4 regions of the Rhizobium sp. Pop5 genome follow, and region 3 is predicted to be linked to each of the others. Evidence: predicted binding sites of a transcription regulator. Region 3 holds the regulator's gene; each other region holds the start of a gene.

Region 1 (7,022 bases), 380 kb from region 3:
GGCGAATTTCGGCGTCTCGACGGAGGGCCGGCGCTGGCGGCGCTGAGCCCAGCGCGCGTCCCACCCGGACGCGCGCGCTCTAGCCAAACCGGTCCCGACTCTTTATAGACCCCGGCAAAAGCGCGCGTCGCCTTCGCGGTGCGCCTGGTCCGAGACAGGAAGCCTCATTTTTGGAAGCTGCGGAAAGCAAAAAGCAGAGCGTCAACAGCGATACCGTGACCGGCATCCTGAAGCGCATCATCGCTGAAAACGGCCGCGACCACCTCTGGGGCTACGTCTTCGCGATCGCCTGCCTCGTGATCGTGGCGCTTTCGACGGCGTTCACGGCCTGGATCATGCGGTCGATCATCGACGAGGCTTTCGCCAACCGGCGCGCCGATGTCGTCTGGATCATCTGTCTTTCGATCTTTATCGCTTTCGTGCTGCGCGGTTTTGCGAGTTACGGCCAGGCGGTGGCGCTTTCCAGGGTCGGCAACGACATCGTCGCCCGATATCAGCGCCGCCTCTATGCGCATCTGATGACGCTTTCCGTCGGTTTCTTCAGCGAGGCCCGCTCGGCCCATATCGCCGCGCAGGTGAGCCAGAACGTCAGCGGCGTCCGAGACGTGCTCAACCTGACGATCACCTCGACCGTGCGCGATCTCCTGACCTTCGTTTCGCTGATCGGGGTGATGGTCCTCCAGGACCCGCTGCTCAGCCTTGCGGTTTTCATCATGGCGCCGCCGCTGCTCTATGCGCTGCGTTACGTTTCCAAGCGGTTGCGCTCGGCAACACGCGAGGCCGTGCATCTGAACAGCCACGTGCTGGGCGCCATGCAGGAAACGATCCAGGGTATTGCCATCGTGAAGGCCTTCACGATGGAAGAAGAGCTGGAGCGCAAGGTCAACAAGCTCATCAAGGCCGCCGAAAGCCGCGCGAACCGGATTGCCCGCCTTTCCGAACGGACTTCTCCGCTGACGGAGAGCTTCGCGGGGTTTGCCGTCGCCAGCGTGCTTGCCTATGCGGCTTACCGCTCGATCTACTACAATGTGCCGCCGGGCGCCTTCTTCTCCTTCGTGACCGCGCTGCTGCTCGCCTATGATCCGGCCCGCCGGCTTGCCCGCCTGCAGGTGCAGATGGAGCGCGCCGTCGTCAATGCCCGGATGATCTACGAACTGCTCGACATGGAGCCGCGCCAGCGCGACCTGCCGGATGCCCGGCCGCTTGTTGTGACGCAGGCACGGATCGAATTCCGCAACGTTTCCTTCGCCTATGGCAACGACAGCGTGCTGAGCGGCGTCAGTTTCGTTGCCGAGGGCGGGGCGACCACGGCGCTGGTCGGTCCCTCGGGTGCGGGCAAATCCACGGTCATCAGCCTTATCCCGCGCTTCTACGATCCGCGCGAAGGCGAAATCCTGATCGACGGCCAGGATATCGCCCACATTACCAAGAAGTCGCTGCGCCAGCAGCTCGCCTATGTCTCACAGCAGCCTTACCTGTTCGAAGGCACGATCCGCGACAATATCCGCTATGGCCGGCCGGAAGCGACCGATGCCGAGGTGGAAGAGGCGGCCCGACTTGCCTATGCGCATGATTTCATCTCAGCGCAGCCGCAGGGTTACGATACGCCGGTCGGCGAAAACGGCGTGACGCTTTCGGGCGGCCAGCGCCAGCGACTGTCGATCGCGCGCGCTTTGGTGCGCAACGCGCCGATCCTGCTTCTCGACGAGGCGACCTCCGCCCTCGACACCGAATCCGAAGCCGCCGTGCAGAAGGCATTGGACGAGGCGATGACCGGACGCACCGTCGTCGTGATCGCCCATCGGCTTTCGACCGTGGTGCGCGCCGACAAGATCGTTGTCATGCAGCAGGGCCGGGTCGTCGAGGAAGGCAATCACGAGACGCTTGCGAAGGTCAGCGACGGTCTTTACGCTCGCCTCAACAATCTGCAGAGGCCTTCGGCCTCCGATTCAAACTGACCGGATCAAGAGACCGACATGAGCGATGCTGCGATGAAACTGGTGGTGGTCGGCGCAGCAGGGCGCATGGGGCAGACGCTGATCCGGCTGATCCATTCCATCGAGGGCGCCACACTTCATGCCGCGGTCGAGCGTCCCGGCTCGTCCTTCCTGGGCAAGGATGCCGGCGAGATCGCCGGTCTCGGGCCGAACGGCATCATCATCGGCGACGATCCGCTCCAGGCCTTCCTGCATGCCGAGGGCGTGCTCGACTTCACCTCGCCCGTCGCAACAGTGGAATTCTCCGGCCTTGCCGCACAGGCCCGCATCGTCCATGTCATCGGGACGACCGGCTGCTCTGCAGACGACGATGCTAAGATCGCCGCGGCGGCCCGTCATGCCCGCATCGTCAAGTCGGGCAATATGAGCCTCGGCGTCAATCTGCTCAGCGTGCTGACCCAGCAGGCAGCGCGAGCGCTTGAGCCTGTTGATTGGGATATCGAGATCCTGGAAATGCACCACAAACACAAGGTGGACGCACCGTCCGGCACAGCGCTTCTCCTCGGCGAGGCCGCAGCCAAGGGCCGCAATATCGATCTCGCCTCGAAATCGGTCAGGGTCCGCGACGGCCATACCGGTGCCCGCGAAGCCGGTACGATCGGTTTTGCGACGTTGCGCGGCGGCTCCGTCATCGGCGAACATTCCGTGCTTTTTGCCGGCGAAGGTGAAATCGTCACTTTGTCGCACAGTGCTGCCGACCGCTCGATCTTCGCGCGCGGCGCCATCAAGGCGGCGCTTTGGGCGCGCGACAAGAAGCCGGGTCTCTATTCCATGCTCGACGTGCTCGGGCTTTCTTCCCAATAAGGATATTACGGAGGCATATTCATGAGCGGTACCCTCGTCCTCGTTCGCCACGGCCAGAGCGATTGGAACCTGAAGAATCTCTTCACCGGCTGGAAGGATCCCGATCTGACCGAGCTCGGCATCCAGGAAGCCAATGCCGGCGGCACCGCACTTGCCGAATACGGGATCAAATTCGACGTCGCCTATACCTCGGCGCTGGTGCGCGCGCAGCACACGCTAAAACTCATCCTCGACAAGGTCGGCCAGCCTGATCTCGAGACGATCCGCGACCAGGCGCTGAACGAACGCGACTACGGCGACCTTTCCGGCCTCAACAAGGACGATGCGCGCGCAAAATGGGGCGAGGAACAGGTGCATATCTGGCGCCGTTCCTATGACGTGCCGCCTCCGGGTGGTGAAAGCCTGCGCGACACCGGCGCCCGCGTCTGGCCCTACTATCTCACCGAGATCCTGCCGCGCGTGCTGCGTGGCGAAAAGGTGCTGGTCGCCGCCCACGGCAATTCGCTGCGCTCGCTGGTCATGGTGCTCGACAAGCTGAGCAAAGAAGGCATCCTCGCCCTCAACCTCGCGACCGGCGTTCCGATGGTCTACAAGCTGAACGCGGATTCGACTGTAGCTTCCAAGGAAGTGCTCGGCGATATGTCGGGCGCACACTGAGTCCGGTGAGGCGTGTCGCCGGACCGGTCGGCACGCCCTGCCTCAATTCCGAGCCTCAGCTCTCGATGGTGAACTGCACTCGGTCGGCGGCAAAGCGGCTGATCGAATATTGCACCGGCATGCCGTCGAGATCGGTATTCATCGCCTTGGCGATCAGCAGGATCGCGCCGGGGGTGAGTCCCAGATCAGCGAGATCTGATGTGCCCGCATGGGCGGCCGTCACCTCGGTCGTGGCCCTGACATAGTCCGACAGGCCGAGTTCTGCGAAAGCCTTGGTGATCGATTCGTGCTTGCGGTAGGCCTCGCCGATCCCAGTGAATCGTGCAGCGGGAAACCAGCTTGTCGCTTTTGAAACCGGCCGTCTGTCGGCATGGCGCAAGGTTTCCAACCTGATCACCTGCTCGCCCTGTTTCAGGCCCAGCCAGCGGGCAACCTCGGCGCTCGCCTCCTCCTCTGTCTCGTCGAGCAGAAGGCTTCGCATCTCGCGCGCCTGATCGCCGATGCCGGCGGTGAAGCGCGTGCGCCGGGTGATCGGGAAATTCAGCCGCTCCTTGCGCTCGATCAGCGTGCCGCGACCTTGTACCGCACGCACGATGCCTTCCTGGGCCAGCGCTGCGAGCGCGCTGCGCACCGTATGCCTGTTGACGCCGAACTGCAGCGCCAGAACCGTTTCCGGCGGCACCATTCCCGTTTCGTCATAGGCTCCCGCGCTGATCCCCTCGCGAATCCGGTCGGCGATCTGGCGCCAGAGCGCCACGCCGGTTTGCCTCTGCACCTGCTTCAGTCCTGCCATTCCGCCCCTGCCCTGCGCACGACGTCACACGCTTGTCACGACACCGATTTAAGAGTAAGTATAGCTTGTATAATTGTCTATATCAATAGACATTTAAAGGAAAGCGGCGATGATATCAGCGGACAGGAATGACGCTGCGTCACAGACGGAATCCGGGCGCAAACGCGCCGCCGATCTGCTGGCGCGGGCGGAACGGAGCGAACTCTCGGCGGTCTGGGATGCATTGCCGGAAAAGCCCGCGGCACATCCGGTCCGCGGGCCGGAGACCGGTCTGGTGATGGTGCGCGGCCGCATCGGCGGTGGTGGGGCTCCCTTCAATCTCGGAGAAGTGACGGTGACGCGCGCCACGGTGCGGCTCGAGTCAGGCTCCATCGGCCATGCGCAGGCGCTCGGTACGGATCGTGAGAAGGCGCGGCTCGCGGCGATCTTCGATGCGCTCTGGCAGGAGGAAGCGACGAAGGACTTCGTCGAGCAGGCGCTGCTTTCGCCAATCGCCCAACGCATCGCCGCCGCCGACCGCCGCAAGGCGGACGAGACGGCCGCGACGCGGGTCGATTTCTTCACCATGGTGCGGGGAGACAACTGATGGGTCTCAGGACAGAAGCCCTGACCGGCGGCTTTGCGGAGCCGGTCTTCCATGCCCAGAGCGTCTTCAAGATGCTGATGGACGGCATGGCCCGTCCCGGTACAATCCAGACCGTTCAGCCCGATGTCGCGCCGCCAGTGCCGCTCGGCATTGCCGCCGGCGCGATCGCGCTCACACTTTGCGACCACGACACGCCAGTCTGGCTTTCCCAGGGGCTGACAAAATCCGCCGTGCCGGAGTGGCTCGGCTTCCACACCGGCGCGCCGCTGACCACGGAGAAGGCCGAGGCGCGCTTCGCCTTTACGGAAACCGGCACTGCGCTTTGCCCCTTCGGCCTCTTTGCCTCAGGCACGCAGGAATATCCCGACCGCTCGACGACGCTCATCATCGAACTCGCCGAGCTCGACGGCGGGCGCGGGCTGGCGCTGATCGGTCCCGGCATCCAGAGCGTGACCGAGATCGCGCCGGTCGGCCTGCCGGAGACCTTCCTGCGGCTCTGGACCGAGAACCGCGCGCTGTTTCCGCGTGGCATCGACATCGTGCTGACATCGGGCGAACGTTTCCTCTGCCTGCCGCGCACCACCAAGATCACAGCAACGGAGATCTGAGCTCATGTATGTTGCCGTCAAGGGTGGCGAAGCCGCCATCGCCAATGCTCATCGCCTGCTTGCAGACCGCCGCCGCGGCGACCGTTCGCTGCCGGCGATCGGCATCGACCAGATCGTGGCGCAGCTGGCGCTCGCCGTCGACCGCGTCATGGCCGAGGCCTCGCTTTTCGACCGTGCGCTCGCAGCGCTGGCCATCCGCCAGTCGCGCGGCGATATGATCGAGGCGATTTTCCTGCTGCGCGCCTATCGCACGACGCTGCCGCGCTTCGGCTATTCCAAGCCGCTAGACACGGCTGATATGACGATCGAACGCCGCATCTCGGCAACCTACAAGGACCTGCCGGGCGGCCAGCTGCTTGGACCGACCTTCGACTATACCCACCGGCTGCTCGATCCCTCGTTGCTTCAGGATGAGGCGGTCGATGCGCCGGCTCAGCGTCCGGCCGAGACCGGCCGCGTCATGCGCGTCTCCGAGATCCTCGGCGAGGAAGGCCTGATCGAGGCCGACGGCGACATGCCCGAAGATCACGAGATCGGCGATCTCACCCGCGAGCCGATGGAATTCCCGATGACCCGGGATCTGCGCCTGCAGGCGCTTGCCCGCGGCGACGAGGGTTTCCTGCTGGCGCTCGGCTATTCCACCCAGCGCGGCTACGGCCGCAACCACCCCTTCACCGGTGAAATCCGCATCGGCGATGTCGAGGTGGAATTCGACGTGCCGGAGCTCGGTTTCGCCATCTCGCTCGGCACCATCCAGATCACCGAATGCCAGATGGTCAACCAGTTCAAAGGCTCCGCCAAGGCGCCGCCGCAATTCACCCGCGGCTACGGCTTGGTCTTCGGCCAGAGCGAGCGCAAGGCGATGGCGATGTCGCTGGTCGATCGCGCGCTTCGCGCCGAAGAGCTCGGCGAGGACATCACCGCGCCGGCACAGGACGAGGAATTCGTCATTTCCCATTCCGACAACGTCCAGGCGACAGGCTTCGTCGAGCACCTGAAGCTTCCGCATTATGTGGACTTCCAGGCCGAGCTCGATCTCGTCCGCCGCATGCGCCGCGAATTCGAAGCCGCCCGCAACGGCAGCGAAGACATGAAGGAAGCCGCCGAATGACCGATCTCGCCAGCTACAACTTCGCCTATCTCGACGAACAGACCAAGCGGATGATCCGCCGCGCCATACTGAAGGCGATCGCCATTCCCGGCTACCAGGTGCCCTTCGCCTCGCGTGAAATGCCGATGCCCTATGGCTGGGGCACCGGCGGCGTGCAGGTGACGGCTTCGATCATCGGGCCTGATGACGTGCTGAAGGTCATTGACCAGGGCGCCGATGACACGACCAACGCCGTTTCCATCCGCGCCTTCTTCCAGAAGGTCGCCCAGGTCGCGGTGACGACGCATACAAAAGAGGCGACGATCATCCAGACGCGCCACCGCATTCCGGAAGAGAAGCTCGGGCCAGGCCAGGTGCTCGTCTATCAGGTGCCGATCCCGGAGCCGCTGCGCTTCCTCGAGCCGCGCGAGACCGAGACGCGCAAGATGCATGCGCTTGAGGAATACGGCCTCATGCATGTGAAGCT
Region 2 (7,022 bases), 610 kb from region 3:
GGCGGTGCCGGTCGGCCGCAGGCGGCCGGCGATATGATAGACGAGTTCGGTATGGGTCTCGCCCCCTTCTTCTACCGAACCGTGCATCGGCTTGATCTCGCCGCCGAGCGAAAGCTTGACCGCCGAGCCGATCACCGCCTCTCCCTCGCGCGCGAAAACCTGGCCCTCGGCAAAATCGCCGGACAATTTACCCGCCAACGTCGCCGTCGTGCCGACGATTGGATAGCCGGAGAAGGAATCGCCTAAGCCAATCGGGGCCGCCCAGTCGACGCGGGGATCAGCCGCAAGCCTGGCCAGGACTTCGCCCGGCATCAACGGCAAGGGCGAAGGCTGCAGGAAGACGGAGGAGAGCACCAGCTGCGTCTCGCTGCCGCCGGCGCCGATGACCAGATCGAACTTGTCGGCGGCGCGCGCGCTGCCGAGGCGAAGCGCCCGCTCCTGCAGCACGACGGAAACGCCGAGCGCGGTCGCGAGCGCCACCAGCAGCACGACGACAAGCGAACCCGCCCAGAGGCGGCGAAGATCGGCGAGGATGAAGCGGATCATGCGGCCTCCCCGGCGGCAGTGTCTTCGCTGATCCGGCCGGCGCCAAAGGTGATCTGCCGGTCGAGGCGGCCGGCGAGACGCTGATCATGCGACACGACGATCAGCGTACTGCCTTCGGCAATGGCAAGATCGAGGATGAGATCACCGACGGCCTCGCCGCTTTCGGCATCGAGGCTGGCGGTCGGCTCGTCGGCGATGATGACGCCGGGCTTGCGCAGCAGCGCCCGGGCGATCGCCACGCGCTGCATCTCGCCTCGCGACATGGTCTCGATCTTCTGGCCGGAACGGGAAAGGCCGACGGTGCTGAGCAGCGCATGCGCCCGCTCGATGATATCAACCGTGGCGGCACCTGCAAGGCGGGCGGGCAGAAGCACGTTTTCCAGCGCCGACAGGCCGGGAAAAAGATGGAATTCCTGCATGACGAGGCCGATATTGGCGGCGCGGAACCGGTCGCGGCGGCTTTCGGAAAAACCCGCTATATCCTCGCCGTTCCAGCGGATGCGGCCCTGCCGCGTCCGCTCCAGCCCGGTGATGGCATTGACGAAGGTGCTCTTGCCGGAGCCGGACGCGCCGGTGATGGCGACCCTGCTGCCGGCATCGATCGACAGGCGGCCGATCGCCAGCGCCGGCGAGGACAGACCCGGGAAGTTGACGGCAAGATTTTCGATATCGAGAGCGAGCATATTGGTTCAGACGGCCGAATATTCGGCCTGGCGAATGCGCAGCAGGCTGACGAAGCCGGTTTCCGGATCCGTCCAGGAGCCGTATTCCAGCGTGCCGCGCACTTCGATCGTCTGGCGCGGCTGCACGAAGGTCTGCTTTTCCGAGAGATAGACAACGACGATATTGTCAGGCCAGTCGGCATCCGAGGAGCAGAAGGGGCAGAGCGACATCGGCACTTCGGTGAGCACGAAGAACTGCGCCTCGGCCTTCAGCGGCGGCGCCATGAAGCCTTTCATGCTAATTTCCTGGCCGGCAAGGCGCTTCACCTTGTCGGAGAATTCGAGGCCGAGCACGCCGAACTTGCCGTAGAGTTCATTGAAACTCAGTGACGGATCGGCGGCACGAACGAAGGAAGCGGTGAAGGGAAGCGCGACGGCAGCGCCGATCAGCCGACGGCGGCTGAGATGCAGCGAAGAGAATATGTCCATGGCGACCTCCAGGAAGCAAATCCTGGCCTCTAGCATCGTGCTTTTGCGCGTCTGAAAGACGCGCGGCGCTGTAATCGGCCGGGATCAGGATCGATGAAAGGGGCAGGACCGGCAAGCGGTCCTGCAGGATCGACTTCAGGTCAGTTCGTCTGCTTGACGCCGAGCGCAAAGGTGTCGGCAAGCACGCGATAGACGTCGCTCTGTTCCATGTAGCCATGGAATTCTTCCGAACCCGGACCGGCCGACTGCAATACGACGTCGTCGACCGCATGGACGCCGCTTTCGCTGCCCTTGGGAAGGTTGCCCTGGACGAAGACCGCGCCGGGAACATCCTTGTACTGCTCGTTGGCGACATATTCCTTCTTTTCGTTCTGGACAGCCGGAACGAACGGACCGTCGAGCTTCGGACGGAAGGTCTCGTAGTGGTCAGGGCCGTTGTTAGCGCTCAGGAACAGACGGCGGCTGACGTCGACCTTGTCGGGGTAGCCATCGCCGTTTTCATCCTTGTAGTTCGGGAAGCCGGCTTCGGCGTAGGTCCCGACCTTTTCGCGCATCTCAGTGCCGGGCTTCTCGTCATCGACAGTGCCGATGATCGATACGCCATGGGTGTGGTCGCCGGTGACGACGATCAGCGTATCGGGATGGGCCTTCTGAAATTCGCGGGCAACGCCGATCGCCTGGTCGAATTCGATGGTTTCGAAGACGGCGCGATCCCAATCGAGCGGATGGGACATCTTGTCGATCGAGGAGCCTTCGACCATCAGGAAGAAACCTTCCGGATTCTTCGAGAGGCGGTCGAGCGCAACCTTAGTCATTTCGACGAGGCCCGGCTGGTTCGGGAACTTGTCGACGGTGCCCTTCTTCAGGAATTCGCGATCGAGCGTAACGTCCATGTTGCCGGTGTGGAAGAGACCGAGGAGTTTGCCTTCAGCCGATGCGTTGGCTGCAAGTTCGTTCCTGTCGGTAGCGAGCTTGTAACCGGCATCCTGGAACAGCTTGATGTAATCCTGGTTGTCCTTGCGCTTGGAACCGGCGACCTCTTTGCCGAGGAAATAGGCCGAGCCACCGCCGAGCAGGACTTCCGGCTTGACGTCGAGCAGCATGCCGACGACCTCGGCCTTGTCGCTGCGGTTGCGGGTATGGGAAACGACTGCAGCCGGCGTGGCGTCTTCGACCTCAGCCGTCGCAACGATGCCGATCGACTTCTTGGTCGTGCGGCGAAGAGCTTCCGCGAAGGTTTCGACACGCGGATCGTCGAGCGAGGCCGGCGTGCGGTCCGCATAGACGCCGAGCGCGTTGACGGCGGTCTTGTGACCCGTCATGTAGGCCGACATCGTATTGGCCGAGTCCGTGGAAACCGCGTTCGTCGCCGACGTGCCGATGAAGGCCATATGGTCGAGGTCGTCCATGTTCAGGCGGCCGTTGGCCTTACCCTCGGTCATGCCCTTGGACATGATGCGGGCGGCGGTGCGGTGCGCGACGGAAAGGCCGTCGCCGAGCAGGAAGATGATGTTCTTGGCCTTCGGCTGGCCGGCGGTCTCGTAAACGTTCCAGGTGACGGACTTCGTCTCGTCGCCGGCGGCGACCTCGACCTTGTAGGCGCCGGGAGCAGAAATCTTCAGGCCGCGCAGCAGGAGAGCGGAGCCGAGAGCCTTGTCTTCCTTACCCTTTTCCAACTCGACGAACTGCGCCTCGCCCCCGAGAACGGTCTTGTAATCCTGGCCGTTGACCGTGATCTTCACGTCTTCAGGCTTGACCTGCTTGTTGAGCTCGACCTTGAAGTCGAACGGCGAGCCGACGAGAATCGTGGCGCGGTCAAGCGGATAGACCGTCGTCGCCTCAGCGGCGCCCGCGAGGATGGTGGTGGCCGCAAAGGCGGCGAGAAGCGTACGCATGGAAAACCCCCGTTTTCGTTGCAGACAATTGCCAATCGGGCCGGGATACCTGCCGGGGATGACAGCGGGATGACAAAAGGTCGCAGGACCTAGGCCGCTCCTCCCGACCGCGAACACTCCAAGCAAAAACCTTGACTCCTGTGGAAAACCTTCTAAGAGCAACAGCGGAAAAGGAATCTCCATGGTTCGCGACGAACACGCCATTGCCGAATGCAATGACCGGGCACGGGTTGCTGGGGTGGATATTGCCGTTCCGGTTTCTTCCAAAACCAAGGCCAAAACGACGACGAAAACCGTCTGACGTCTCTGGCCTGCCGCTCTCTCCCCGGCTCGGCTGGGGACAGGAAGACGCGATTATTCGCGCCTTTCCCCCTCACCGGACAGAGGAGAGAAGAGAAAGAGAGCTTGAGAAATGGGTTTCAAAGTAGCAGTTGCGGGAGCCACCGGAAATGTCGGCCGGGAGATGCTCAACATCCTCTCCGAACGAGGCTTCCCCGCCGATGAGGTCGTGGCGCTCGCCTCCGCGCGTTCGCAGGGCACCGAAGTTTCCTACGGTGACCGGACGCTGAAGGTCTCCAATCTGGAAAATTACGATTTCTCCGATACCGATATCTGCCTGATGTCGGCTGGCGGCGAGGTCTCCAAGAAGTTCTCGCCGAAGATCGGTCAGCAGGGCTGCGTCGTCATCGACAATTCCTCGGCCTGGCGCTACGACGCCGATGTACCGCTGATCGTGCCGGAAGTGAACCCCGACGCCATCACGCAGTTTACCAAGCGTAACATCATCGCCAACCCGAATTGCTCGACCGCCCAGCTGGTGGTCGCGCTGAAGCCGCTGCACGACTTCGCCAAGATCAAGCGCGTCGTCGTATCGACTTACCAGTCGGTCTCCGGCGCCGGCAAGGACGGCATGGATGAGCTGTTCAACCAGACGCGCGCCGTCTTCGTTGCCGATCCGATCGAGAACAAAAAGTTCACCAAGCGCATCGCCTTCAACGTCATCCCGCACATCGACTCCTTCATGGAGGACGGCTACACGAAGGAAGAGTGGAAGGTGCTGGCCGAGACGAAGAAGATGCTCGACCCGAAGATCAAGGTAACCTGCACGGCGGTGCGCGTTCCTGTCTTCATCGGCCATTCGGAATCGGTCAACATCGAGTTCGAAAACGAGATCACCGCCGACCAGGCCCGCGACATCCTGCGCGACGCACCCGGCTGCCTCGTCATCGACAAGCGCGAGAACGGCGGCTATATCACGCCGTATGAATCCGCCGGCGAGGACGCGACCTATATCTCGCGCATCCGCGAGGACGCGACTGTTGAAAACGGCCTCAACATGTGGGTGGTCTCCGACAACCTGCGCAAGGGCGCGGCGCTGAATGCCATCCAGATCGCCGAGCTGCTCGTCAATCGCGGCCTCGTCAAGCCGCGCAAGCAGGCAGCCTGATACCATTTGTAAACCATAAGATGCTAAGCCCTGCTCGACGAGCGGGGCTTTTCGGCCAGATGCAGCCGTATAAGTGCTTGCTAAAAGGTGATCGTGACAAAATCGCGAGTGGCTGGCATTCTCTTGCCCGGCCAAAAAGCTATGCAGATCGAGAGCGGGGTTTCTCAATGCGCATGACAAAATTGATTCTGGCGGCCGCCGCGGCAATGGGCGTCCTCCATGCGGTACCGGCGTTCGCGCAGGGCGCGCAATGCGGCAATACCAGCGCCGGCTTTGACGCCTGGGTTGCCGATTTCAAGCAGACGGCAGCGGCCAACGGCGTCAGCCAATCGGTCCTTAGCCGAGCCTTCGCCAATGTCAGCTATAACAAGCCGACGATCGCCGCCGACCGCGGTCAGAAAAGCTTCAAGCTTTCCTTCGACGCTTTCATGCAGAAGCGCGGCGGTGCAGCCGTCATTTCCCGCGGCCGTTCGATGAAAGCCGCCAACCAGGCGCTCTTCGCCTCGATCGAGCGCCGTTTCGGCGTTCCGGCCGGCCCGCTGATCGCAATTTGGGGCATGGAGACCGGTTTCGGCAGCTACATGGGCAACCAACATACGATGTCGGCTGTATCAACCCTTGCCTATGACTGCCGCCGTTCGGAATATTTCACCGACCAGCTCTATGCGGCACTCCAGCTCGTTTCCGAGGGTTATCTCAGCCCGCAGGCCAGGGGCGCTGCCCATGGTGAAATCGGCCAGACGCAGTTCCTGCCGCGCAACGTCGTACGCTTCGGCGCCGATGGCGATGGCGATGGCCGCGTCGATATGGTCGGTTCCCGCGCCGATGCGCTCGCCTCGACCGCAAATTTCCTCAAGGGCCATGGCTGGCGCGCCGGCGCCGGCTATCAGCCGGGAGAACCGAATTTCGTTGCTATTCAGGGCTGGAACGCCGCAAGCGTCTACCAACAGGCGATCGCCTATATCGGCCAGCAGATCGACGGCAGATAAGCCTTTATCGATAGTGACACCTCAAAACGCCGCTGCGATATGCGGCGTTTTTCATATGCGAGAATCGAAACCACCGCCGGACGCCGTCTTGCGTCGTTCTTCCTGTGGCGCCACCGGCACGGTCGGTCCCGACACGACGCAATTGCGGCCAGAGGCTTTGGCGGCGTAGAGCGCCAGATCGGCGCGCTTAACCAGGTCCTCGAAATTCCGGTTGAAGGCGTCATTTGCCCGACCGGCGCATCCGAAGCTCGCCGTGACCTTGAGAAGTTCGCCGCTCGGCAAGGGAATTTCCGCAGCCTCGATCGCCAGCCGCACGCACTCGGCAACGATTGCGGCATCGTCAGGCGTCGAATCCGGCAGAAGCGCCAGGAACTCCTCGCCGCCATGGCGCACCAGCAGATCGAAGAAGCGGAAATTCTCGCGCGCGACGCCCGCGACATGCCGTAGCACGGCATCGCCGGCATCATGACCGTAGGCGTCGTTGACCTTCTTGAAATGATCAAGGTCGAAAAGCACCACGGAAATCCAGCGCGAGCCATGCTCGGCCTGTGTGAGGAGCGCAGATGCCGCGACCTCGAAGCCGCGCCTGTTGTAAAGGCCTGTTAGAAGATCGATTTGAGCGGCGTTGCGCAATTCGCCTACCAACATCTCGCGGTCCCGCGTCAACCGGTCGATCAAGCGCAGGCCCCTTGCCGCCAGCAGCATCACCAATGTGGCGAGAATGAGCAGGCCGGCGCACAGCGACAGGATCAGCGTCAGGTGAATGTGCGAGCGCGTCGAAAGGCTTTCGCCGGTCTCGTGAATATCTTTTGCGGCTTCGACCATCTTCTGCTGCAGAAAGGCCATGCGTTCGCTCTGCGCAGTGGCCCAGACGTCGCGCACTTCACGCGTCGGCCGCGATCCGGCAAGGATGGCATCGGTGATCGCATTCGCCTTCACCTGGTCGCTGCGGCCGAGATAGGCAACGATATCGCGCACGATCGGCGCCGTTGAA
Region 3 (7,022 bases):
CATGCGCTCGGTGAGACCGCGCCGCTGCTGCTCATCGGCATGGTCGCCTTCGTCGCCAACGCGCCGGCGACACCGCTCGATCCCTCGACGGCTCTGCCCGTACAGGTCTATATGTGGGCAAACGAGGCCGAACGTGCCTTCGTGGAGCGTACTTCGGGTGCCATCATCGTCCTGCTCCTGTTCCTGATCGTCATGAACATGGGCGCCATCCTCTTGCGTCGTCGCTTCGAGCGCCGCTGGTAAACGGAGTTAAACATCATGAACATGTTGACGGAAGCAGCAGTTGAAAAGGCGCTGGATCGGAAGATGAGCAACGTCCCTTATAAGATGATCGGCCAGGATGTCTCGGTTTACTATGGCGAGAAGCGCGCGCTTTTCGACGTGAACCTGAACATCCGCGAAAACACCGTAACCGCGCTGATCGGCCCCTCGGGCTGCGGCAAGTCGACCTTCCTGCGGAGCCTTAACCGCATGAACGACACGATCGACGGCTGCCGCGTCACCGGCAAGATCACGCTCGACAGCGACGATATCTATGATCCCGATATCGACGTCGTCGAACTTCGCGCCCGCGTCGGCATGGTCTTCCAGAAGCCGAACCCGTTCCCGAAGTCGATCTATGAGAACGTCTCCTACGGCCCGCGCATCCATGGCCTTGCCAAGTCGAAGGCCGATCTCGACCAGATCGTCGAGACCAGCCTGCAGCGCGCCGGCCTCTGGAACGAGGTCAAAGACCGCGTGCACGAATCCGGCACCGGCCTGTCGGGCGGTCAGCAGCAGCGCCTCTGCATTGCGCGCGCCGTCGCCGTCAGCCCCGAAGTCATCCTGATGGACGAGCCCTGCTCGGCGCTCGACCCGATCGCCACCGCCAAGGTCGAAGAGCTGATCCACGAGCTGCGCGAAAATTACACGATCGTCATCGTTACGCACTCCATGCAGCAGGCCGCGCGCGTTTCGCAGCGCACCGCCATGTTCCACCTCGGCAATCTCGTCGAGGAGAACGACACCGACAAGATGTTCACCAATCCGGACGATCCGCGTACCCAGGACTACATCATGGGTCGCTTCGGCTGATTTTGGCGACACGAAGCCTTCCCGTTATTCGAGGATAAAGCCCCATGGCATCGACACATATTTTTTCCGCTTATGATGATGATCTGAAGTTCCTGTCCAGGCGGATTTCCGAAATGGGCGGCCTGGCCGAGCAGATGGTCAGCGAATCCGTCCGCGCTCTCGTCAACGGCGATACCGCGCTGGCGCAGAAAGTCATCTCCGACGACGTGATCCTCGATCACGCCGAACGCGAGATCGGCGACAAGGCGATCGTCACCATCGCCCGCCGTCAGCCGATGGCCTCGGACCTGCGCGAAATCATGGGTTCGATCCGGATCGCCGCCGATCTCGAACGCGTCGGCGACCTCGGCAAGAACACCGCCAAGCGCGTCATCGCCGTCCAGAGCACCGGCGTTCCCCGCAAGCTCGCCCGCGGCCTGGAGCATCTGTCCGAACTGGCGCTCGTCCAGCTCAAGGAAGTGCTCGACGTCTACACGACGCGCGCCGCCGACAAGGCGAATGCGATCCGCGAACGCGACAACGAGATCGACGCGATGTACACGTCGCTGTTCCGCGAACTCCTCACCTACATGATGGAAGATCCGCGCAACATCACGAGCTGCACGCATCTTCTCTTCTGTGCCAAGAACATCGAGCGCATCGGCGACCACGCCACCAACATCGCCGAGACGATCTACTACATGGCAACCGGCGCACAGCCGGAAGGTGATCGTCCGAAGGACGACAGCGCCAACACCGTTGGCGCGGTTACGGAATAACGGTTCCGGACCAGTCGCCCGGACCAGAAGATCGCGTGCGCGCCCATCCGGGCGCGCAAACAGGTCGCAGCCAATTCTGAATTTGCGCAGGATGCATTGCTTAAATCACCCCCGGTTTAAGGATCATGCGCGAGGAGACCGACACGCATGATCCCGAGAGTTGCAGTTGTTGAAGACGAAGAAGCGCTCAGCGTGCTTCTTCGCTACAATCTCGAAGCAGAAGGTTTCGAGGTCGATACCATCCTTCGAGGCGACGAAGCCGAAATCAGGCTTCAGGAGCGCACGCCCGACCTTCTCATCCTCGACTGGATGCTGCCCGGCGTCTCCGGCATCGAGCTCTGCCGGCGCCTGCGCATGCGGCCGGAAACCGAGCGCCTGCCGATCATCATGCTGACGGCGCGCGGCGAAGAAAGCGAGCGCGTCCGCGGGCTTTCGACGGGCGCCGATGATTACGTCGTCAAGCCCTTCTCGACCCCCGAGCTCGTCGCCCGCGTCAAGGCGATGCTACGCCGTGCCCGTCCGGAGGTTCTGTCGACGGTGCTGAAATGCGGCGATATCGAACTCGACCGCGAAACCCATCGCGTCCATCGCAAGAGCCGCGAAGTCCGCCTCGGCCCCACCGAATTCCGCCTGCTGGAATTCCTGATGTCGTCGCCGGGCCGGGTCTTCTCCCGGTCGCAGCTTTTGGACGGCGTCTGGGGCCACGACATCTATGTCGACGAGCGCACCGTCGACGTCCATGTCGGCCGCCTGCGCAAGGCGCTGAACTTTTCCAACATGCAGGACGTTATCCGCACCGTCCGCGGCGCCGGCTATTCGATGGAAGCCTGAGGGCTTCCATTCTAACCGCTGACAATCCTGGCAAAACCCGCGATGTCATCCTCGCCATTCTGCCGAGGGTCTGCACGCGCCGACTTGATCGACAATCCAAAACCTGAGCTTCCGTAAAGCTCCATAAAAAAACGGGCCGCTCGGCCCGTTTCTGATGTCCAGCGATGTCACACGCTCAGCTGACGCGGGCTGCTGCCCTGCGGCGCTCGTTGACCGGCTGGTAGGCAAGCCGCTGATGATAGCTGCAATAGGGCGAGTTGTCGGGGGATTCGCAGCCGCAGAAATGGAAGTCTTCCTTCAGCGGATCGCCGACCGGCCACTTGCAGGTGCGCTCGGTAAGCTCCGTCAGGCCGAGACGGCGGGAAATCGGCACAACCACGTTGCCCTTCGGCACGTATTCCATTTCCTCGATCGTTTCGATCTCGATCTCTTCCTTCAGCATCGTTGCGCCCTGCTGGCGGGTAACGGTGCGGGTGGCGATGCGCGAGGCATAGTTCGGGGCGCGCGGCGCCGACGTAGTACGCTTGGGCGCTCGCGCCGTCGTGGCCGTGCCGCCGGCCTTGGCGCGGCCCGGAAGGCTCAGTCGATGAACCTTGCCGATGACAGCATTCCTGCTCACTCCGCCAAGCTGCGCCGCGATCTGGCTGGCGCTCAGCCCTTCGGACCAAAGCTTCTTGAGTTTTTCGACCCGCTCGTCTGTCCAGTTCATGCCCTGTCTCCACCTTTTGCGTTGGTGATGGCAGAATCCCTCACCGTTGTCCCGGAAGCCTCCGAAACAAGAAACGCCTGATCAATTTTGGTGACTAGTTCCGCCGCATGCAGTCTAGTAATTGAACTTTAACCTAGTGTGAGGCTGACTCCGTGACAAGAGTCGCGTGAATCCGGATGAATCGAATTTCGGGTTTTCCCCAACTTGCTGCCCCTGCGTGTCATTTCTGCAATAATGCCTGTTGAAGACTTGAAATGCCGCTGTACACGCTTGCTGCATGCGCTAAGGGCGCAGTTTTGTTGACATTGCAGCGCGAAAAGGAAATAGTACCGCTTGCCGCCGCGAGGCGGCATTTTTGATTTTTCGGGCCTGGTTTCTTAGCCGGAGTCAGTTGCCCCATAACTTTTAGATCAGGAGATCGCGCCATGGCTGAAGCCGCGCCGCTTTATGACACCTATTCTCGTGCCCCGCTGCGGTTCGAGCGAGGCGAGGGCGTGTGGCTGATCACCGAAAGCGGCGAGCGATATCTCGATTTTGGCGCCGGCGTCGCCGTCACATCGGTCGGCCACAGCAATCCGCATGTTGTGGGCGCGCTGAAGGAGCAGGCCGACAAGGTCTGGCACCTCTCGAACATTTATGAAATCCCGGGTCAGGAGCGCCTGGCAAAGCGCCTGACGGACGCCACCTTCGCCGACAAGGTTTTCTTCACCAATTCGGGTGCGGAAGCGCTCGAATGCGCGATCAAGACGGCGCGCCGCTACCAGTTTTCCAAGGGCCATCCCGAGCGGTTCCATGTCATCACCTTCGAGGGCGCTTTCCACGGCCGGACGCTCGCGACGATCGCCGCGGGCGGCCAGGAGAAATATCTCGAAGGCTTCGGCCCCAAGGCGCCGGGCTTCGATCAGGTGCCTTTCGGCGATATCGAAGCGGTCCGCGCTGCGGTCACCGATGCCACGGCCGCAATCCTCATCGAACCGGTGCAGGGCGAGGGCGGTGTCCGTCCTGCCACCAACGAGTTCATGAAGGCGCTTCGCCAGATCTGCGACGAGAAGGGCCTGCTGCTGATCCTCGACGAAGTTCAGACCGGCGTTGGCCGCACCGGCAAGCTCTTCGCCCACGAATGGTCGGGCATCACTCCCGACATCATGGCTGTCGCCAAGGGCATCGGTGGCGGTTTCCCGCTCGGCGCCTGCCTTGCCACAGCAGAGGCCGCTTCCGGCATGAAGGCCGGTACGCATGGTTCGACCTATGGCGGCAATCCGCTCGCCATGGCCGTCGGCAGCGCCGTGCTCGACATCATCCTCGCCGATGGCTTCCTTCAGCATGTGCGCGACGTCGCGCTGGTTTTCCGCCAGGGCCTCGCCTCGTTGAAGGATCGTTATCCCGATGTGATCGAGGATATCAGAGGCGAGGGGCTGTTGCTTGGCGTCAAGGCCGCAGTCCCCTCAGCCGAACTGCTGCAGGCGATCCGTGCCGCCCATCTGCTCGGCGTGCCTGCCGGCGATAACGTTATCCGCCTTCTTCCGCCCCTCGTCGTCACCGCCGAGGAAGCCCGCGAGGGCCTTGCCCGCATCGAGCGCGCCGCTGAGAGCATTCGCGCGTCCAAGGTCAAGAAGACGGCTTGAACGAGGTAGGAAGACGATATGACACCTAAGCATTTCCTTGATCTTTCGGCGGTCACATCAGCCGATCTCAGAACCATCATGAACGATGCGCTCGCCCGCAAGCAGGCCTTCAAAACCGGCAAGGACGACAAGCCGCTGGCCGGCAAGATGCTGGCGATGATCTTCGAAAAGCCCTCGACGCGCACCCGCGTCTCTTTCGATGTCGGCATGCGCCAGCTCGGCGGCGAAACGCTGTTCCTCTCCGGCACCGAGATGCAGCTCGGCCGCGCCGAGACGATCGGCGACACCGCCAAGGTTCTGTCGCGCTATGTCGATGCGATCATGATCCGCACGACCGAGCATTCGCGCCTGCTGGAGCTTGCCGAGCATGCGACCGTGCCGGTCATCAATGCGTTGACGGACGATACCCATCCTTGCCAGATCATGGCCGATATCATGACGTTCGAAGAACACCGCGGCCCGATCAAGGGCAAGACCATCGCCTGGACCGGCGACGGCAACAACGTGCTGCATTCGCTGGTCGAGGGCGCCGCGCGCTTCGGCTACCGCATGAACATGGCCGTGCCTCTTGGTTCCGAGCCGAAGGATCACTATCTGAACTGGGCCCGCGATGAGGGCGCCGAAATCATGCTCTGCCATGATGCCGACCGTGCGGTCGCCGGCGCCGATTGCGTGGTGACCGATACCTGGGTCTCCATGAATCAGGAACATCGGGCCCGAGGTCATAATGTCTTCCAGCCTTATCAGGTCAATGCGGCCTTAATGGCGAAGGCCGGCAACGATGCATTGTTCATGCATTGCCTGCCCGCCCATCGTGGTGAGGAAGTGACGGATGACGTGATCGACGGCCCGCAATCCGTGGTCTTCGATGAGGCGGAAAACCGTCTTCATGCGCAGAAATCGATTCTTGCTTGGTGCCTGGGCGCGATCTGAACCATAATCTGGTGTCGCCGAGTCAAAAACTGGCGACCGCGCGAGCGTCGGGCACCTTGGCCGTCGCTCTGAAAATTAGGAGTGAAAGCCATGGCAGAAGCTGCAGCCGCCCTCGGCCAGTTCGATTTCGCCGGCGATGACCACGTCGTTCCCTTTCAGGTGGAGGGTCTGGATGTGCGCGGTCGCGCCGTCCAGCTCGGCCCGATGCTCGATGCGATCCTTGAGCGCCATCACTATCCCGCGCCCGTCGCCCGGCTGCTCGCCGAAGTCGTCGTGCTGACGGTGCTGCTCGGCACCTCGCTGAAGTTCGACGGTAAGTTTACGGTGCAGACCAAGGGCGATGGTCCGGTCGATCTTCTCGTCGCCGATTTCTCGACGCCGGAAAATGTCCGCGCCTATGCGCGTTTCGATCAGGCGTTGCTCGCCAAGGCGGTTGCAGCGGGCGAGGCCGAGCCGGAGCAATTGCTCGGCAAGGGCGTGCTCGCCTTCACCATCGATCAGGGCAAGTTCAGCCAGCCTTACCAGGGCATCGTCGCGCTCGACGGCACCTCGCTCGAAGATATCGCCGGCGTTTATTTTCGCCAGTCGGAGCAGATCCCGACGCGCGTGCGCCTTGCCGCGGCTGAACTCTTCGACCGTGACGAGGCCGGCAAGCCGCGCCATCGCTGGCGGGCGGGAGGCCTCGTCGCCCAGTTTCTGCCGGAGGCCCCGGAGCGCATGCGCCAACCGGATCTCCATGGAGGTGATGGCGATACCGGCGACCGTCCGCATGGCGAGGATGACGCCTGGGTCGAAGCCCGTTCGCTGGTCGAGACGATTGATGCCGATGAACTGACCGATCCGCTTGTTGGCACCGAACGACTGCTGTTCCGGCTCTTCCATGAACGCGGTGTGCGCGTCTATGAACCCAGAGCGGTCTTCGACCGCTGCAGCTGTTCGCGCGAAAAGATCGGCGGTGTGCTGAAGGGTTTCAGCGCCGAGGAAATCGAGGCGAGCCAGGAAAACGGAGAGATCGCCGTCACCTGCGAATTCTGCTCGACCACCTACCGCTTCGAGCCGGTCGAGTTTCAACCGGCCGAATAGGCTCAGTTG
Region 4 (7,022 bases), 1.0 Mb from region 3:
CACGGGAATTTTCCGATTATGTGAAGACCGTCATTGCCGAGCGCCGGGCCGAACCGCGCGACGACCTGCTGACGCATATGATCCATACCGAGCACAAGGGCCAGTACCTGACGGAAGACGAGCTGGTTTCAACGACCATCGTGCTGCTCAATGCCGGCCATGAAGCGACAGTCCACCAGATCGGCAATTCGGTGCGCATCATTCTGGATAGCGGCTACGATCCGGCTGAGCTTTTCGGCGACGAAACCGCAACGGAACGCACCGTCGAGGAGTCCCTGCGTATCTGCGCGCCCGTCCACATCTTCCAGCGCTGGGCATTAGAACCTGCAGAGATCGACGGTGTGGAGTTCAAGCGTGGCGACAAGGTGAGCATGATCCTCGCCGCCGCCAATCTCGATCCGGCGAAATTCAGCGATCCCCTGACCTTCAAGCCCGACCGCAACGAAGCACCCAACCTCTCCTTCGGCGCCGGCATCCATTTCTGCATCGGCGCACCGCTGGCACGGCTGGAGCTCAACGTCGTGCTGCCGATCCTGTTCCAGCGCCTGCCGAGTCTCAAGCTTGCCAAGACGCCCATCGTCAAGGACGTCTATCACTTCCACGGCCTCGATCGCCTGGATCTCGTCTGGTAGGCCGCCACATCAGCACCTGCAAACGAAAACGGCCGGTGTGCTCACAGCGCACCGGCCGTTTCTTTTCGCGGAGGGAATGCCGTATCAGCCGTAACGGCCCGTAATGTAATCTTCCGTGCGTTTGACCTTCGGCGACTGGAAGATTTCCGTGGTCGGGCCGTATTCGATCAACTCGCCCAAATACATGAAGGCGGTGTTGTCGGAGATACGGCTTGCCTGCTGCATGTTGTGCGTGACGATCACGATGGTGAACTCGCCCTTCAGCCGCGAGACCAGCTCTTCGACCTTGGCGGTCGAGATCGGGTCGAGGGCCGAGGTCGGCTCGTCGAGAAGCAGAACCTCAGGACGTAGCGCCACGCCGCGAGCGATGCAGAGACGCTGCTGCTGACCGCCAGAGAGGCCGAGGCCGCTACCCTTCAGCTTGTCCTTGACCTCATCCCAGAGAGCCGCCTGGCGCAGCGCCTGCTCGACCCGGACGTCCATATCGGCCTTGCCCAAGCGCTCGTGGTGGCGAATGCCGTATGCGATGTTGTCATAGATCGACATCGGAAACGGCACGGGCTTCTGGAAAACCATGCCAACACGGGCGCGCAGTTCATTCATCGAAAAACTCGGATCAAGGATATTCTTGCCGTCGAGCTTGATCGAGCCAGTCGCGCGCATCTTCGGATAGAGCATGTAGATGCGGTTGAGGATGCGCAGCAGCGTAGACTTGCCGCAGCCCGACGGACCGATCAGGGCCGAGACCTGGCGCTCGGGGAAGCTCAGGCTCACATCTTTGATCGCGTGGGCGTCGCCATAGTAGAAATTGACTTTCTCGAGAGTGATCTTGTCTTTGGCCCTCGCCTTTTCGGACTTGCTGACGGCATCGAAAGTATCTGAGGACTGAAGCATCATTTCCCGCCTTTTCGGTTCAGGACAGAGCGCGAAACGACGCTCAGAATCAAAACGACAGCGGTCATCACGAAGGCACCGGCCCAGGCGAGATTCTGCCATTGCTCATAGGGGCTCATAGCGAACTGGAAGATGACGACCGGAATGTTCGCTATCGGCTGCGACATATCCAGGCTCCAATACTGGTTGTTCAGAGCCGTGAAGAGGAGCGGCGCGGTTTCGCCCGAGATACGGGCAATGGCGAGCAGGATGCCGGTCAGAATACCCGTGGAAGCGGCGCGGTAGAGAATGTTGACCGTGACCTTCCAGCGCGGGATGCCGAGCGAAAGTGCCGCCTCGCGCATCACATCCGGAACCAGCCGCAACATCTCGTCGGTCGTGCGCACCACGACCGGCAGGAAGATGAAGGCAAGCGCAATGCCGCCTGCAAAGCCGGAGAAGCGCGCCGTCGGCCGGACGACCAGTTCATAGACGAACAGGCCGATGATGATCGACGGCGCCGAGAGCAGGATGTCGTTGACGAAGCGGATCGTCTCGCCAATCTTTTTGCCGCGGCTGAACTCCGACAGATAGGTGCCGGCGAGCACGCCGATCGGCGTGCCGATGACGACGGCGAGCGCGACCATCAGCAGGCTGCCCATGAAGGCGTTGGCGAGACCGCCACCGTCTTCGCCGGGCGGCGGCGTCATTTCGGTGACAAGACTGGGGCCTAGCGCCGACAGGCCGTGTATCAGCGTCGTCCAGAGGATCCAGACCAGAAAAACCAGGCCGAGCACGGTGGCGAGACCGCAGAGCGTCAGCGCAATCGCGCTGCCGATCTGGCGGCGGCGGTAGAGGGAGCCCGAATAGGTGGCCATGATTACTCTCCCCTCTGTTTTGCCATGCGCACCAGCATGAGCTTGGCGGCGGCCAGAACGATGAAGGTCACGACGAAAAGAATGAGGCCAAGCGCGGAGAGCGACGATCTGTAGAGATCGTCCGAGGCCTCGGCAAACTCGTTGGCGAGCGTCGCGGCGATCGAGGTGCCCGGCTCCATCAGCGACACGGCGATATTATGGGTGTTGCCGAGGACGAAGGTCACCGCCATGGTCTCTCCAAGCGCGCGGCCGAGCCCGAGGAAGATGCCGCCGACGACAGCGGTGCGCGTGTGCGGGATGACGATGTCACGCACCACTTCCCACTTGGTCGAACCCAGCGCATAGGCCGATTCCTTCAGTTGCGCAGGAACGACCAGAAAGACGTCGCGCATGACCGAGGAGATGAAGGGGATGATCATGATCGCCAGCACGATGCCCGACGTCAGCATGCCGATGCCCAGCGGAGCGCCCGAGAACAGCGCGCCGATCACCGGGATCGGGCCAAGCCAGTCGATCAGCACCGGCTGAACGTAATCCGACATGAAGGGGGCGAAGGTGAAAAGACCCCACATGCCGTAAATGATCGAAGGGATGCCGGCGAGAAGCTCGACGGCGCCGCCGATCGGGCCGCGGATGGAGCGCGGCGCGACTTCGGTGATGAAAACCGCAATACCGAGACTGACGGGAACGCCGATGATCATGGCAAGCGCCGAGGTGACCAGCGTGCCGTAGATCGGCACGAGACCCGCGAACTGCTGGGCAACCGGATCCCATTCCGTGCCGGTCAGAAAGCCAAACCCGAAGGTCCGGAACGCCTGAAGCCCGCCCAGGGTCATGGAGGTTGCGGCGGCAAGCAATGCTGCGAGAACAAACAGGCCGCAGCCCAAAACTATCCAATAGAAAATACGATCGCCGGTCGCGCCATCGCGACGCTTCACGCCCGCTCCGGAGGCAGGCAGCGATGCCAATGCTTCGCTCATATTATACGCTCGACTGCTTTGAGGGGGTATCAAAGTCAAATGTCAAAGGCATTCGGAGCGGAAAGCCTGGCTTCCCGCTCCGAACGCGTGTCCTGCAGGGATCAGCCCTTGAAGGAAGCCGTCCAGTAGTCCTCGATCTGCTTCACCAGGGTCTCCGGAAGCGGAACGTAATCGAGGGAGGAAGCTTCCTTCTGGCCGTTTTCGAGGGCCCACTTGAAGAAGGCGAAGGCAGCCTTGGAGCGTGCCGCGTCCTTCGGGTCCTTATACATGATCGCCCAGGTCGTGGCGGTCACCGGCCAGGCCTTTTCGCCCGGAGCGTTGGTCATGATCAGGTAGAAGTCCTGAGCCTTGGTCCATTCGGCGCTCGCAGCGGCAGCCGAGAAGCTTTCGGCGCTCGGCTTCGGGTACTGACCGGCCGCGTTCTGGATCAGAGCGTAAGGCAGTTTGTTCTGCAGGGCGTAGGCATATTCGACGTAGCCGATCGAATCCTTGACGCGGGTGACGTAAGCGGCAACGCCTTCGTTGCCCTTGCCGCCGATGCCGACCGGCCAGTTGACGGCGGTGCCCTCACCGACCTTGCTCTTCCAGTCCTCGTTGACCTTGGAGAAGTAGTTCGTCCAGTTGAAGGAGGTGCCCGAACCGTCCGAACGGTGAACGACGGCGATCTGGCTGTCGGGCAGCTTCAAGCCCGGGTTCAGATCGGCGATGGCCTTGTCGTTCCACTTGGTGACATTGCCGAGGTAGATGTCGGCGAGAACCTTACCGGTGAACTTCAGCTCGCCCGACTTGATGCCCTTGACGTTGATGACGGGCACGATGCCGCCGACAACGAGCGGGAACTGGCCGAAGCCGCCGTCGGACAGCTCCTTCGGCTCGAGCGGCTTGTCGGACGCGCCGAAGTCAACCGTTGCAGCCTTGATCTGAGCGATACCGCCGCCCGAGCCGATCGACTGATAGTTCAGCTTGTCGCCGGTCTGCTTGTTGTAGTCCGCAGACCACTTGGAGAGGACCGGATAGACGAAGGTGGAGCCGGCGCCGGTGATGTCGGCGGCGGACGCCGAAACTGCCAGCGCGGCAACCAGACCCGCGCCGAGGCAGGCCGAAAGGAGTGTCTTGGTGAGCATATGAAGCGCTTCCCTAATGGAATTGAAGGACAACGAGACCAGCACCATGGAGGGGGTGTCCATTGTCGGGGGCGCTGAAATTCCCGTCACACGAGGCGGGCTAGGCGCGTTTTATTGCAGTTTGATGACGGATTTTGACCGTTGAAACCGACTGAGAGGCCGTGCATCGAAGGCTGCGCCCGCAGTCTTTCCGCCGAATCCGGGATTTAACAAAGCCTTAGCAAAAACATTGGGATAGATTGACGCATCGCTGTGGTGGATTGCCGCAGCCATGGCCGAAAATGTCGCTCTCAGACGTCAGAATTAAATCCCGAGCCGACCTCCTCCGTCAAGGCAGCGACGGCGGAATCCAATGGGCACTAAGCGGCGGTCTCTTCCCGCAGCTTGGTGGATATGTCGCGCGCCGACATAGGCTTGCCCATCAGATAGCCTTGAAGCTGATCGCACCCGGCGTCTCGCAGGATCGCAGCCTGGCGGCTGTTCTCGATCCCTTCGGCGGTGACCGGAATCTGCAGAGCGGTCGCAAGCGAGATGGTTGCCCGAAGAACATCCGCGCCATTTGTAGCCTCGTCGAGAGCGGACACGAGCGATCGGTCGATCTTCATGCGATCAAAGCCGAACTGCCGCAATGCGCCGATGCTTGCGTAGCCGCAGCCAAAGTCATCGAGCGCGAACTTGATGCCGACGCGCTTGAGCTGGTCGATCGAGCGCCGGGCCTGATCCGGATTGGTGATCAGAACGCCTTCGGTGATCTCCAACGTCAGTCGATGCGGATCGAAATCGAGTTCCCGCAGGAGCGAGATCACCTCGGCGGCAAATTCCGGATTGCAGAGCTGGATCGGCGAGACATTCACCGACAACGCCAGGTCGGGCCAGTTCCTGGCATGTTCGATCGATGTTTTCAGCATGTGAGCGCCGAGCGCATCGATGAGGCCGCATCTCTCGGCGAGAGGGATGAAAATCTCCGGGCTGATATTGCCTGTCGCCGTTCTCCAGCGCGCCAGCGCTTCAAGACCCGTGACAGCACCGGTCGAGGCGGAGACGAGAGGTTGGAAAACGGCTTCGATCGCGCCATCATTGATGGCGCTCTTCAACTGCCCTTCCAGCTCGGCGATACGTTGGCGCTCACGGTCCAGCTCGAAATCGTACTCGACCGCCTGGCCACGGCCATTTGCCTTGGCGCGATAAAGAGCCATATCCGCTCTACGCAGGAGCTCCAGCGGCGACACGTCGGTTGTGCGTGCAGCGGTGCCGATGCTTGCTCCAACCTCGATCGTTCGTCCGTCGATTTTGAAGGGTTCGGCAAAGAGCGCCAGAATGGCTCTTTCCATCTCCTCGCCCGAGGCGGACCCGACCTGCACGAGCGCGAACTCGTCGCCTCCGAGCCGGGCCGCATCAACGACTTCGGGATGACAAGACATCAGGGCGGCCGAGACCATCCGGATCAAATCGTCCCCAACCGCATGCCCCCAGGCATCGTTGACGGCTTTGAAGCCATCGAGGTCGACCAGATGGAGGCGGCGTGGAGAACCCGAGTCTTCCAGCTCTTCCAGCAGGTTGAGAAGCCCATGTCTGTTCAACAGTCCGCTCAGGCTATCATGGGTGGCCTCGAAAAGCGCCGTTTGCGCCAATTGGTGCAGGCGTCGAGCCTCGGATGCGCCCACCAGCAGAACACCGGACAAGAACAGCATGAGGATGATGGTAGCGGCTGCAATATAAGGATAGACCTGATGGAATACGGCGCTTCCCGGCGCTTTGCTGGGCCAGACGAGATGGCCGATAACCTGACCCCACATGTCCTTGATCGGCGTGTCCAGCAGGCCCTGTTCGGGCGCGGCCGCAAGGCGCAACCCTTCAAGCTCGTGTTCGTTCGAAAGCGTGTCGAGAACTTCCGATGTGAATTCCTTGTAAAGGGTCAGGACGCTGAGCTTCGGCAGCTCGCCATCTATCGTGAACGGCTGGATTGCCTGTGACGCGATCACCGCGAGACCGTTTTCGGTCCTGATGAAATTGATGATCGGTGCCTGTCCCGGATCGGCGGCCGCGTTGATCTGCCGATAGAAGGCTTCACCGAAAAACGCGCCCGGCTGGAAAGGCTTGCCTTTTGCATAAGCGGAAATGATCGAAGACCCGTCAGGCCCAATCACGATCGCCCCGTCGTATAGCGGATAGTCCTCGCTGGTTTTCCCCCAGTTTTCATAGGCCCAATCGGCTGCAGTCGGAGATGAGGTCGCGCTATAGGCGTCGTCCCATACGGCGTTATCCCTTGTCGTCGCGCTAAGGCGACTGACAAAGGCCGCAATCGCCGCACGGGCGGCGCGATTGGCCCTGGCGTCGTCGATCTCGTTTGCCGACCGAGTCATCGTGATGACCACGTGGCTCATGAGGCCGGTCAGTAAGAGGGCGACGACAAGAAAGCAGACGGTTGTCGCAATGATGGAAAACGTCTGGGCTCGAACGTGCCTACCTGCAAGTTTCGACGACATGCAAATTCCGAGAAGATCGATTGCAAGGTCATGTCTATGGGGACGGCAG

The links. Region 3 encodes PhoB, which activates phosphate uptake and scavenging genes when phosphate is short. Its sites were predicted from a motif close to TGTCATNNANCTGTCAT; they were not measured.
Region 1: a site for PhoB is predicted at 4,274-4,290, ahead of phnF (phosphonate metabolism transcriptional regulator PhnF). Genes of this name have one in related genera too.
Region 2: a site for PhoB is predicted at 3,651-3,667, ahead of NE852_RS21630 (alkaline phosphatase). Genes of this name have one in related genera too.
Region 4: a site for PhoB is predicted at 4,601-4,617, ahead of pstS (phosphate ABC transporter substrate-binding protein PstS). Genes of this name have one in related genera too.

Annotation. Positions count from the first base shown of each region.
Region 1 covers NZ_CP099399.1:4,191,019-4,198,040, reverse strand. Annotated here, with positions in the region: gene NE852_RS22680 (glucokinase) at 1-46, shown strand, start outside; gene NE852_RS22675 (ABC transporter ATP-binding protein) at 171-1,958, shown strand; gene dapB (4-hydroxy-tetrahydrodipicolinate reductase) at 1,977-2,801, shown strand; gene NE852_RS22665 (2,3-bisphosphoglycerate-dependent phosphoglycerate mutase) at 2,823-3,458, shown strand; gene phnF (phosphonate metabolism transcriptional regulator PhnF) at 3,514-4,251, opposite strand; gene phnG (phosphonate C-P lyase system protein PhnG) at 4,361-4,837, shown strand; gene phnH (phosphonate C-P lyase system protein PhnH) at 4,837-5,445, shown strand; gene NE852_RS22645 (carbon-phosphorus lyase complex subunit PhnI) at 5,450-6,556, shown strand; gene NE852_RS22640 (alpha-D-ribose 1-methylphosphonate 5-phosphate C-P-lyase PhnJ) at 6,553-7,022, shown strand, end outside.
Region 2 covers NZ_CP099399.1:3,964,320-3,971,341, forward strand. Annotated here, with positions in the region: gene NE852_RS21615 (FtsX-like permease family protein) at 1-546, opposite strand, end outside; gene NE852_RS21620 (ABC transporter ATP-binding protein) at 543-1,229, opposite strand; gene NE852_RS21625 (hypothetical protein) at 1,236-1,697, opposite strand; gene NE852_RS21630 (alkaline phosphatase) at 1,838-3,592, opposite strand; partial or broken gene NE852_RS32775 (hypothetical protein) at 3,714-3,893, shown strand; gene NE852_RS21635 (aspartate-semialdehyde dehydrogenase) at 4,005-5,039, shown strand; gene NE852_RS21640 (lytic transglycosylase domain-containing protein) at 5,207-6,028, shown strand; gene NE852_RS21645 (GGDEF domain-containing protein) at 6,080-7,022, opposite strand, start outside.
Region 3 covers NZ_CP099399.1:141,573-148,594, forward strand. Annotated here, with positions in the region: gene pstA (phosphate ABC transporter permease PstA) at 1-243, shown strand, start outside; gene pstB (phosphate ABC transporter ATP-binding protein PstB) at 259-1,074, shown strand; gene phoU (phosphate signaling complex protein PhoU) at 1,119-1,832, shown strand; gene phoB (phosphate regulon transcriptional regulator PhoB) at 1,980-2,663, shown strand; gene NE852_RS02885 (GcrA family cell cycle regulator) at 2,839-3,372, opposite strand; gene NE852_RS02890 (aspartate aminotransferase family protein) at 3,798-4,997, shown strand; gene argF (ornithine carbamoyltransferase) at 5,016-5,930, shown strand; gene NE852_RS02900 (Hsp33 family molecular chaperone) at 6,021-7,013, shown strand; gene apaG (Co2+/Mg2+ efflux protein ApaG) at 7,016-7,022, opposite strand, start outside.
Region 4 covers NZ_CP099399.1:1,183,440-1,190,461, reverse strand. Annotated here, with positions in the region: gene NE852_RS08000 (cytochrome P450) at 1-632, shown strand, start outside; gene pstB (phosphate ABC transporter ATP-binding protein PstB) at 717-1,526, opposite strand; gene pstA (phosphate ABC transporter permease PstA) at 1,526-2,383, opposite strand; gene pstC (phosphate ABC transporter permease subunit PstC) at 2,386-3,363, opposite strand; gene pstS (phosphate ABC transporter substrate-binding protein PstS) at 3,465-4,487, opposite strand; gene NE852_RS07975 (bifunctional diguanylate cyclase/phosphodiesterase) at 4,847-6,973, opposite strand.